DNA from 3 places in the Micromonospora sp. II genome. Region 2 is predicted to be linked to each of the others. Evidence: riboswitches for the same ligand, from Rfam matches in the RefSeq annotation. Region 2 holds a riboswitch; each other region holds the start of a gene.
The links. A riboswitch is a leader RNA that binds a small molecule or an ion and turns the genes downstream of it on or off. The one in region 2 is predicted to bind cyclic di-AMP.

Region 1: it holds a riboswitch for cyclic di-AMP, as region 2 does, so the genes downstream of both, A8711_RS07780 (hypothetical protein) here and A8711_RS29215 (C39 family peptidase) in region 2, are expected to answer to the same signal.
Region 3: it holds a riboswitch for cyclic di-AMP, as region 2 does, so the genes downstream of both, A8711_RS18385 (hypothetical protein) here and A8711_RS29215 (C39 family peptidase) in region 2, are expected to answer to the same signal.

The regions. Positions count from the first base shown of each region.
Region 1 covers NZ_LYXF01000012.1:28,965-32,232, forward strand. The annotation lists gene A8711_RS07775 (carbonic anhydrase) at 1-604, shown strand, start outside; gene A8711_RS07780 (hypothetical protein) at 666-1,691, opposite strand; cyclic di-AMP (ydaO/yuaA leader) riboswitch at 1,695-1,826, opposite strand; gene A8711_RS07785 (YibE/F family protein) at 1,981-3,264, opposite strand.
Region 2 covers NZ_LYXF01000078.1:172,969-176,236, reverse strand. The annotation lists gene A8711_RS29225 (hypothetical protein) at 1-47, shown strand, start outside; gene A8711_RS29220 (hypothetical protein) at 187-951, shown strand; cyclic di-AMP (ydaO/yuaA leader) riboswitch at 1,252-1,392, shown strand; gene A8711_RS29215 (C39 family peptidase) at 1,599-2,432, shown strand; gene A8711_RS29210 (alpha/beta fold hydrolase) at 2,678-3,268, shown strand, end outside.
Region 3 covers NZ_LYXF01000035.1:104,864-108,131, reverse strand. The annotation lists gene A8711_RS18395 (AAA family ATPase) at 1-18, shown strand, start outside; gene A8711_RS18390 (cation diffusion facilitator family transporter) at 113-1,027, shown strand; cyclic di-AMP (ydaO/yuaA leader) riboswitch at 1,171-1,302, shown strand; gene A8711_RS18385 (hypothetical protein) at 1,307-2,383, shown strand; gene A8711_RS18380 (SRPBCC family protein) at 2,380-2,916, opposite strand; gene A8711_RS18375 (STAS domain-containing protein) at 2,958-3,268, opposite strand, start outside.

The DNA of each region.
Region 1 (3,268 bases), on a different contig from region 2:
GTTCGTCACCGGTGTGCCGCAGCATCCGAATCAGGACGCCGGGCACCGGGCGGCGGTGGCCGACGGCCAGCACCCCTTCGCGGTGATCGTCGGCTGCTCCGACTCGCGGCTCGCCGCGGAGATCATCTTCGATCGAGGTCTCGGTGACCTCTTCGTGGTGCGTACCGCCGGGCACACCGCCGGGCCCGAGGTGCTCGGCAGCGTCGAGTACGCGGTCACCGTGCTGGGCACGCCGCTCGTGGTGGTGCTCGGGCACGACTCCTGCGGCGCGGTCCAGGCCGCCCGGGAGGGGGTCCGGACCGGCGCCGCTCCGGCCGGGCACCTGGGAGCGGTGGTGGACGCGGTCTCGCCCAGCCTGCTGCGCGCCGCCCGGCAGGGCATCGACGACCTCGACGGCATCATCGACGTCCACATCGCGCAGACCGTGGAGACGCTGCTGGCCCGGTCCTCCGTGCTGGCCGAGCGGGTCGCGGCGGGCCGGTGCACGGTGGCGGGGATGTCGTACCGGCTCTCCGGCGGCGAGGTGCGGACAGTGGCGCAGGTCCCGGCGTCACTGCCCGCTCCCTCGTCGCCGGCGGACGCGGACGCGGCGCTGGCCGGCTGACCGGAGCGCCGGACGACGAAGGGGCCGCCCACGGGGGCGGCCCCTTCTTGCTGCGTCCAGGTCAGAGCATCGACATGTGGACGTGGTCGGTGTGGTTCGACGGCCCGCTGTACGACCTCCAGCCGGTGGCCGGGAACCAGATCTGCCGGTTCCAGATCACGTAGTAGATGCCCAGCCGGTCGGCGTTGCGGATGAGGAAGGCGGCCACGTCGTTGCCGTACTTGCGGGTGTCGTTGTTGTGCCAGGGTGAGAAGCCGCTGTTCTGCAGCGACCAGTCGCACGCCTTGCCCTTGGGGTGCTCCCACGGCCCGCCCGGCCGGTAACAGCCCACGAAGCGCGTGTAGCCGGCGCGCCGGACCTCCTTGTAGGCGTGCAGCGTCCGCGGCGTGATGCAGCCCGAGGTGGTCGGGTCGTTCTCGCTGCACGACTCGGCCTTCCAGCCGCCGTCGGCGGTGCGGCCGGGGCCGATCTTGGCGACCGGTGAGGTGGCGTCGACCAGGCCGCCGGTGAAGCCGAGGCCGCCGACGAGCTTGAGGGCGCGTTCGGCCTGCACCTTCTCGCGCTCCATCGCGTTCTTCTGCTTCTCCTGCTCGCGCACCTCGGCGTCGAGCGCGATCTTGGCCGTCTCGGCGCGGTTCTTGACCGCGTTGATGGCGGCCAGGCGCTGCGCGTTGAGGAGGTTCAGCTCGTCCAGGGCGTTGACGCGGCGGACGAACGAGTCGGGCGAGTTGCTCTCCAGCAGCATCGCCATCGCGCCCATCCGGCCGGTCCGGTAGGACTGGGCGGCGAGCTGGTTGACCTGCGGGCTGAGCGCCTCGAGTTCGGCCTGTGCCGCCTGTACCTCGGCGGCCAGCCGCCGCTGGCGGTCCTGCGACTTGGCCAGCTTCGCCTTCGCCTGGAGGAAGTTCCGGTTGGCGCTGTCGATCGCCTCGGTGATGAGCGGTGGTTCGCCGTCCTCCTCGTGCCCGGACGGCTTCGGGGCCGCCGCGGCGGGGGCCGCCGTCGCCGAGTTCGGCCCGGCCAGCACTGCCAGCGAGGCCAGCACGGCCACCAGGGGTGTCAGCCAGCGGCGCAGGGGTGGCGTCACAGTGTTCCCTTCCGTCGGCCGCCGACCGGGTTAGCTGACGGGTTCGGGACGGAAGTGGCCCCTACCGCTCGCGCGGATTCACCCCATGTACCTGGTTCCCCGGCTCGCCCGCAGGCGATTGGGCGGCGGCACCGCTGGCGCCGGTGCGCGCCTTCGGCGGTGACCGGCAGCGAGGTTACCCGACAGCACTCCTGCGGATCTACGTCCGGAAGCCGACCAATAGCGAGATTTCGCCGTGGCGCACCGTGACCAGCGTCGCGTTTGAAATCGATGGTCACCGTGCGGAGTGTCACCATGTCGCCTCCGTACTCTTTCCGCCGCCGAGCGCCTCCAGCGCGTCGTCGCGTCCGGTCGGCGGACGGGGCGGCGGGGGTACGGGCGACGCCGGCTCCGGACCGGGCGCGCGCCGTCCGGCGGTGGTCACGATCGCGGCCAGTGCGGTCGTCAGCGGTACGGCGGCGATCAGGCCGAGCGTGGCCACCGCGCTGCGGACGATCTCCTGGGCGAGGAACTCGCTGGTGAGGATCTGGCTCACCGGGCGGGAGTCGGCGACCAGCAGGAGCAGCAGTGGCAGCGACGCGCCCGCGTACGCCAGCACGATGGTGTTGACGGTGGACGCGATGTGGGCCCGGCCGACGCGGGTCGCCGCCCGGTAGAGCTGCCGCCGGGACAGCCCCGGGTTGGCGTGCGCGAGTTCGGTGACGGTGGCCGCCTGGGTGACGGTGACGTCGTCCAGCACGCCCAGCGAGCCGATGATGATGCCCGCCAGCAGCAGTCCGTGCAGGTCCACGTCGCCCTGGAACATGGACAGCGTGGTGGCGTCCTCGCTGCCGAAGCCGGTCAGGTGGGTGGCGGACGTGGCGAGCAGGCCGAGCACGCCGGTGACCACCAGGCTGCCGAGCGTGCCGAGCACCGCCACCGACGTCTGCGCGGTGATCCCGTGCGTCAGGTAGAGCACCACGAACATGATCAACGCGGCGCCCACGATCGCCACCAGCAGCGGCGGCTGGCCGCCACCGATGCCGGGCAGCACGAAGCCGAGCAGGATGGCGAAGCTGGCCGCCAGGCCGCCGAGCGCGGCGAGCCCGCGCCAGCGGCCGAACGCCACGATCGCGGCGGCGAAGAGCACCAGCAGCCAGATCAGCGGTGTGCCGCGCTGGTGCTCGGCGATGTTGTAGGACTTCACCGAAGGATCGGCCGGGTCGATCAGCTCGACCAGGACGATCTTGTCGCCGACCTCGACCCGTGGCGCGCCCGGTCCGGCCGGGAGCGGCGTCTCGACCTGCCGTCCCGCGTCCGGGCCCTGCTCGGCGGCGACGGTCGCGGTGCCGCAGGGGCCGCCCGCGCCCTCCGGGGCCTCCGGCGTCGGCGGGCAGGGTTCGGTGACCACCCGGGTCACGGTGCCGTGGTAGCGGGGGACGTCCGCGCCGCCGACCGGCTCCCGGTCCTGCCGGGGCCAGAGCACCAGCGCGGCGATCACGGTGAGCGCGAACAGCGGCACCACCACGGCGACGAGCAGCCGTCGTACGCCCGGTGGCGTGGGCGGTGCGGGGCGGGTGTGGTCGGCACCCAAGGCG
Region 2 (3,268 bases):
GCCGGATCACCGCGCCGGTCGGCCTGCGGGCCCCGCCCGCCCGCTGATCCGCCCACGGGCCGCGCCCGTCACCGCACCCACCGAACGTCATCCCGCACCCGCCCTTCGACGGCCCGGCGCCCCCGCGCCGCGCCCCGACCGGCCGTGCGGATTCTCCCGCCAGGTTCTTCCCGTGAGGTGCCGACCATGTCGCAGACCGCTCTCTACCACTTCCTCACCGCGGTCCCCGAGGCCGCCGCCATCTGGTCCTTCCTGATGCTGCTCGCGTTCGGCCTGCTCGCCGCGCTGGTGGCCCGGCCCGAGCGCGACGGCGTCGCCGAGGCTGCCGCCGATCCGGTGGACCAGGACGCCGCGCGCCGCGACGACCTCGTCCGGTACGCCGAGGAGGTGGCGGTGGCCGCCGCCGGGGCCGCCCAGACGGCCCGTCGCCGCCGGGAACGGTGGCTGGCCGCGCAGGACGAGGCGGAACGCGCCTGGACCGCGTACGACGAGGCGGACAGCGCCGCCCGCCGCCTGGCCGGGGCCGCCGCGCTGGCCGCCCCGCGCACCCCGCGCACCCCGGCGGAGTACGCGGCCCGGGAGCGCTGGCTGCACCACGCCGCCATGACGGCGCACTGGCGCGGCGACCTGTCCGCCCGGCAACTCGCCGACGTGCTGGCGCGCCGCAACGGGTGGGACCCGCGCCGGCACCCGGCCGAGCAGGAGATCGTGCTGGCCCGGGCCGTACGGGACCGGCGCCGGACCGGCTGGGAGAGCGCCGCCGAGCGGGAGCGGCAGGCGTGGCGGGACGCCGAACTGGCCGCCGAGGCCGCCCGTACGCTCGCCGCCGAGGCGTACGCGGCCACCCTGGCGGTGCGGCCCGCCCCGGTGTCCCGCGGCGTGGCGACGATCCCCCTGCCGGTCGGCGCGTCCGTCCGCAACGCCCGCTGGCGTCCGGCCCGGGTCGGCTGAGGCGACCGAATTGTTACCCGGAATGTGGTGAGCCGGCTCACCCCCGGCACCGAAACGGGCGTGGAGCGCAGAACAGGCCAATGAGCCGCGCCATTGCCGGTCAGGCGCTCGCCGTCTGTCCCCTTTTCGCCTCCCGGGCGCCGTCACCACCGCTTGTCCCATTGAGTGAAGTGAGTAACCGGCTGTTCCGAAATCCGTTACCGGGGATCATGTTTACGCAGGTGGGAGCGCTTGGCAGGGGCAGTACCCGCCGGTAGTGTCGGCGCGTCCGGTGCGGTAACCGATCGCAGAAGGCGACGCCGCGCCGACCCGCCTAATCGTGTCATCACGAACCGGGGAACCATGAGCACCATCGGGGTGAATCCGCGGCCACTGCCGCGGTAGGGCGTACTTCCCGCCCGAATCCGTCAGCTAACCCGGTCGGCGGCCACGGAAGGAGTCCCATCCTCGTGCCCACCCCTCGATCGTCCCCCCGCCTCCACGGCTCCGCGGTACCCGCGCTCGCCTGACGCGACCGGCAAACCGCCCCTGGGCGCCCGGCATCGCGGGCGTACCCGTTCCCCCGGCCCATCCGGCCTGCCAGCACGTGTGAACCCCTCCACGTGCCGGGCCGGCGTGTGCCGATCACGCCCCCCGTGGAGGATTTCGTGAAGCACCACCTGAAGCGTCAGCTGCGGCGGATCGCCACCGAACGCCCGTACCAGATCATCGCCGGATCGGCCGCGGCGCTCGTGCTGGCCGCCGGCGCCGGCACCGCCCTCGCCGCCGGTGAGGACGCCCCGGTCCAGCAGGAGAACACCGCCTCGGTCGCCGAACTCGGCGCACGGCTCGGCGAGCCCGCCAGCCGCAGCGAGGCGCGTATCGGCGTCCCGCCGGCGTCGCCGAGCGCCGAGCCCAGCAGGTCGCCCAGCGCCTCCCCGTCGGCGAAGAAGGCCGCGGCGGACCCGGACGTCACCAAGGCCGCGCCGAAGCCGCCGTCGAGCAAGACGCTGGACTACGACTACCAGGCGCAGATCAACTACTACTACTGCGGCCCGGCCGCCGTGCGCAACGCGCTCAGCGCCACCGGCATCGAGCGCAGCCAGGACGCCCTCGCCGGCCCGCTCGGCACCACCGAGATGGGCACCAACTCGGCCGAGGACACCACGCGCGTGCTCAACCAGCAGGTCAAGGGCAACCCGTACCGGACCCGGATGATTCCCGGCTCGGCCAGCCCGGCCCAGATGGACCGGCTCCAGGCCGACGTGGTCGAGGCGATCAGCAACGGCCGAGGGGTCGTCGCGAACGTCGCCGGCACCGCCACCGACACCAACGGCGGCTGGCACTCGTTCCCCGGCGGCCACTACGTCGCGGTGATCGGCTACAAGGACGACGGCCGGACCGTCCGGATCGCCGACTCGGCCGACCCGTCGCTGCCGTCGTACTGGCTCACCACGATCGACCTGGCGCACTGGATCGCCAGCCGCGGCTACTCCGCCTGACCGCCCCGCACCCTGCGAAGGCCGGCACCCCGTCCCGGGGCGCCGGCCTTCCCCGTCCCCGCCCGCCCCTCGCCCGCCGCCCTCTCGGCGCGCCGATCTTGGACTTGTGGCGCCTGGTATGCCCGGCTCACCCCGCTATGGGAGGCACCACAACTCCAAGATCGGCGGCGAGGGCGAGGGCGGGCGGTTTGGGCGGGGCGGGTTCGGTCTCGCGTGTCCGGGGCGGGCGGTGGCAGACTGCGCCAATGGGCGATGCGACGGGGAACCGGCACCTGATTCTCCTGCACGGCATGGGCGCCACCGGCGAAGTGTGGCTGCCCTGGGCGCCGCTGCTGGAGCGCCGCTGGCCCGGGCGCTGGCTCGCCCCCGACCTGGCCGGCCACGGCTGGTCGCCGCCGCTCGACGGCTACTCGTTCGACGCCCTGGCCCAGCGCGTCGCAGACGGGCTCGGTCCGCTCCGGCTGGGCCCGCACGACCGGCTGGTGCTGCTCGGACACTCGCTCGGCGGGGTGGTGGCGCTGGCGCTCGCGGCCCGGCAGCGGGCTCTTCCGGTGGACGCGGTGGTGGGGCTCGGCATCAAGGCGGTCTGGTCCCCGGCCGAGCTGGCGAAGGCGAGCGAGCTGGCCGCCCGGCCGGTCACCTGGTTCGCCACCCGGGACGAGGCGGCCCGCCGCTACCTGCGCGTCTCGGGGCTGGCCGGGCTGTTCGCCCCGGACCACCCGGTGGTGGAGGCGGGGCTGCGGCGGGTCGACGGCCGCTGGCGGCTGGCGATGGACCCGGCCGCGTTCGCGGTCGGCGAGCCTCGGCTGCCCGCCCAGCTGGCCGCGACCGGCGTG
Region 3 (3,268 bases), on a different contig from region 2:
CTCGACCCGGTGGGGTGAGGGGCCACGCCCGCGCCACCCACAGTTCACTTGCATACATAGCGATGTGAGCATACATTGGGCCCGGCCGGTACGCGGCAGGGAGGGTGTTGGCGTGGGCGCAGGTCATGACCACAGCAGCGCGGTGGCCAACGCGGCACACCGCCACGCAGGCCGGCTCTGGGCCGCGTTCGCGCTGCTCGCCGTCCTGATGGTGGTCGAGGCGGTGGCCGCCTTCACCACCGGCTCGCTCGCCCTGCTCTCCGACGCCGGGCACATGTTCACCGATGTGCTCGGCATCGGCATGGCCCTCGCGGCGATCACCGCCACCCGGCGCGCCGGCACCGACCCGCAGCGCACGTTCGGCCTCTACCGGCTGGAGGTGCTCGCCGCCCTCGCCAACGCCGTGCTGCTCGGCGCCGTCGCGGTCTACGTCCTGATCGAGGCGGTACGCCGCTTCGGCGAGCCGCCGGAGGTGCTGGCCGGCCCGATGCTCGTGGTGGCGGTGCTCGGCCTGCTCGCCAACATCGTCGCCTTCGCGCTGCTGCGCGCCGGGGCGAAGGAGAGCATCAACCTGCGCGGCGCGTACCTGGAGGTGCTCGGCGACCTGCTCGGCTCGCTCGGCGTGATCGCCGCCGCGCTGGTCATCGCGGTGACCGACTGGTGGTGGGCGGACCCACTGGTCGCCGTCGGGATCGGCCTGTTCATCCTGCCGCGCACCTGGCGGCTCGGCCGGGCCGCGGTGCGCATCCTGGTGCAGGCGGCGCCGGAGCACCTCCAGGTGACCGCCGTGCACGACCGACTGGCCGCGGTCCCCGGCGTGGCCGAGGTGCACGACCTGCACGTCTGGACGCTCACCTCGGGCATGGAGGTGGCCTCGGCGCACCTGACCACCGACCCGGGTGTGGACCCGGCCGGGGTGCTGGCCGCCGCGCGGACGGCGCTGCACGAGGACTTCTCCATCGATCACGCCACGTTGCAGGTCGAACCCGGAGCGTCAGCCGGAGTGTGCGGAAAGACCGAGTGGTGATTAGGGCAGACTTAAATCACCGTGACTGCTGTACACTTATGTCGGTTTTGCCCCACCATGCGGCACTGCGCAACGGAGCCGCGCCCGGGCCGCGCCGGTAGGCTCGGTCGCGGCCGCAGCCACCGGCGTCACCGGCGCAGGTGGGGTGGCCGTCGCCTAATCGCCCGAAGGGGCGAGCCGGGGAACCACGTACGTGGGGTGCATCCGCGTCAGCGGTAGGGATCTTCCGTCCCGAACCCGTCAGCTAACCCGGTCGGCGGTTGACGGAAGGACATGTGAATGCCCCCAGTGGCACCTGTACGACGGACGGCCGCCCGGTTGGCGGCCCTGCTCGTCGCGACGCTGACTGTCGGCGTCGCGACCGTTCCGGCCTCCCCCGCCTCGGCGGCGCCCCGGACCGCCCTGCTCGCCGCCGCGCCCGGCGACGACGAGGGCGGCACGCCCGAGCTGCGCGCCCAACTCGACGCGGCCAGCAAGGGCTGGCTGGAGGCGAAGGCCGCGCTGAACCGGTCGGTGAACCGCCAGAAGCAGCTCAACGACCAGCTCGCGAAGGTCGGCGCCGAGCTGGCCGTACGTGACGCCAAGGTCGGTGAGATCGCCGGGGTGGCGTACCGCGCGGGCCGCCTCGGCACCGCCGCGGCGCTGCTCGACAGCAGCAGCCCGGCGGGCTTCATGGACCGGGCCGCCACGCTGGAACAGGTCGCCGCGCACGAGGACCGCACGGTGCGCGAGCTGATCACCACCCGGGACGAGGCCACCCGCACCCGGGCCGCGCTCGACACCGAGATCCGCGAGCAACGCAAGCAGGTCGAGGTGATGGGCAAGCGCAAGGAGCAGGCCGAGCGCGCGCTCGAAGTGGCGAACGAACGTTCCGCCCGCAACAACAGCAGCGGCGGCGGCAGCGTCCAGGGCACCTCAAACAAGAACGCGAAGCCCGCACCACGCAACTCGGACGGCTCGTGGCCGTCGGAGTCGTGCAGCGTCAACGACCCGACCCCGGCCAACGGCTGCATCACCCCGCGGACGCTGCACGCGCTGCAGCAGGCCAAGGCGGCCGGTTTCACCAGGTACGTCTCGTGCCACCGGCCCAGCGGCTCGGGCGAGCACCCGAAGGGGCGGGCCTGCGACTTCGCCGCCCAGAAGAACGGCTTCGGCGGCGTGGCCAGCGGCGGTGACCGGACGTACGGCAACAACCTGGCCGCGTACTTCGTGCGCAACGCCGACCCGCTCGCCGTGCTCTACGTGATCTGGTTCAAGCAGATCTGGCTGCCCAGCAGCGGGTGGAAGTCGTACAGCGGCGGCAACGGAGACCCGTCCAGCGACCACACCAACCACGTGCACCTGTCGGTGTACTAGCGCGCTCCCGGGGGGCCGGCCGGATCGGGCCGGCCCTCCAGCGTCGCGCCGAGACGGGCCGCCAGGCTCAGGTGAGCCGCCCGGGCCTGGCGGAACGCGTACCCGAACAGCGGCGCCGGCGCGGTGAGCGTGATCTCCACGTCGATGCGCACGGTGCCGTCGGGCTCGTCGCGTAGCCGGGTGTGGTTGCGCACCGTCGTCGCCGGCTGCTGCCGGGCCACAGTGACCACCTCGTCCTCGCTCGCGACCAGCACGTCCGCCTGGTACGTGACCGGGAAGTGCAGCGGGCCCAGTTGCAGCCGGTCGGTGATCGCGTAGCTGGCCAGCGCGCCCGGCCGGGCCGGCAGCTGCCGGACCCGGACGATCAGCGGATGCAGCTCGCCCTGGCGACTCAGGTCACCCAGCAGTGCCACCGCGTCGGCCCGGCTGCACCGGGCCTGCACGGTGTAGCTGAAGCTGTCGCTGCTCTGCAAGCGGGCCCCCTCGCCGTCGTACGTCGCGACGATCGTCCCGTACCGACGCCGGGCTGGCAACGGGTAGAAGGTCCCCTGGCCGCAGGGGGTGCGAACGGCGCTCAGGCGCCGGGCAGCACCTCGGGGGTGTCGTCGGCGAACCACGGCTCGGGAGCGCCGAAGAGGCCGAGCAGGCCGGTCACCCAGAGCTGCCGGTGCACGAACCGGCTCGGCTCGGTGACCACGAGCTTGACGCCGCTGACCTCGCAGGTCTGGAAGCCGGCCACCATGGCGCTGATGCCGACCGAGTCGATGAACGTGACGAGCCGCATGTTCAGCTCGATGCGCGAGGGACGGCCCTTCGCGAGCACCTCGGCGATCGCTTCCCGCACCTCGTACGCGGTGTCGACGTCGATCTCCCCACGGGGCGCGA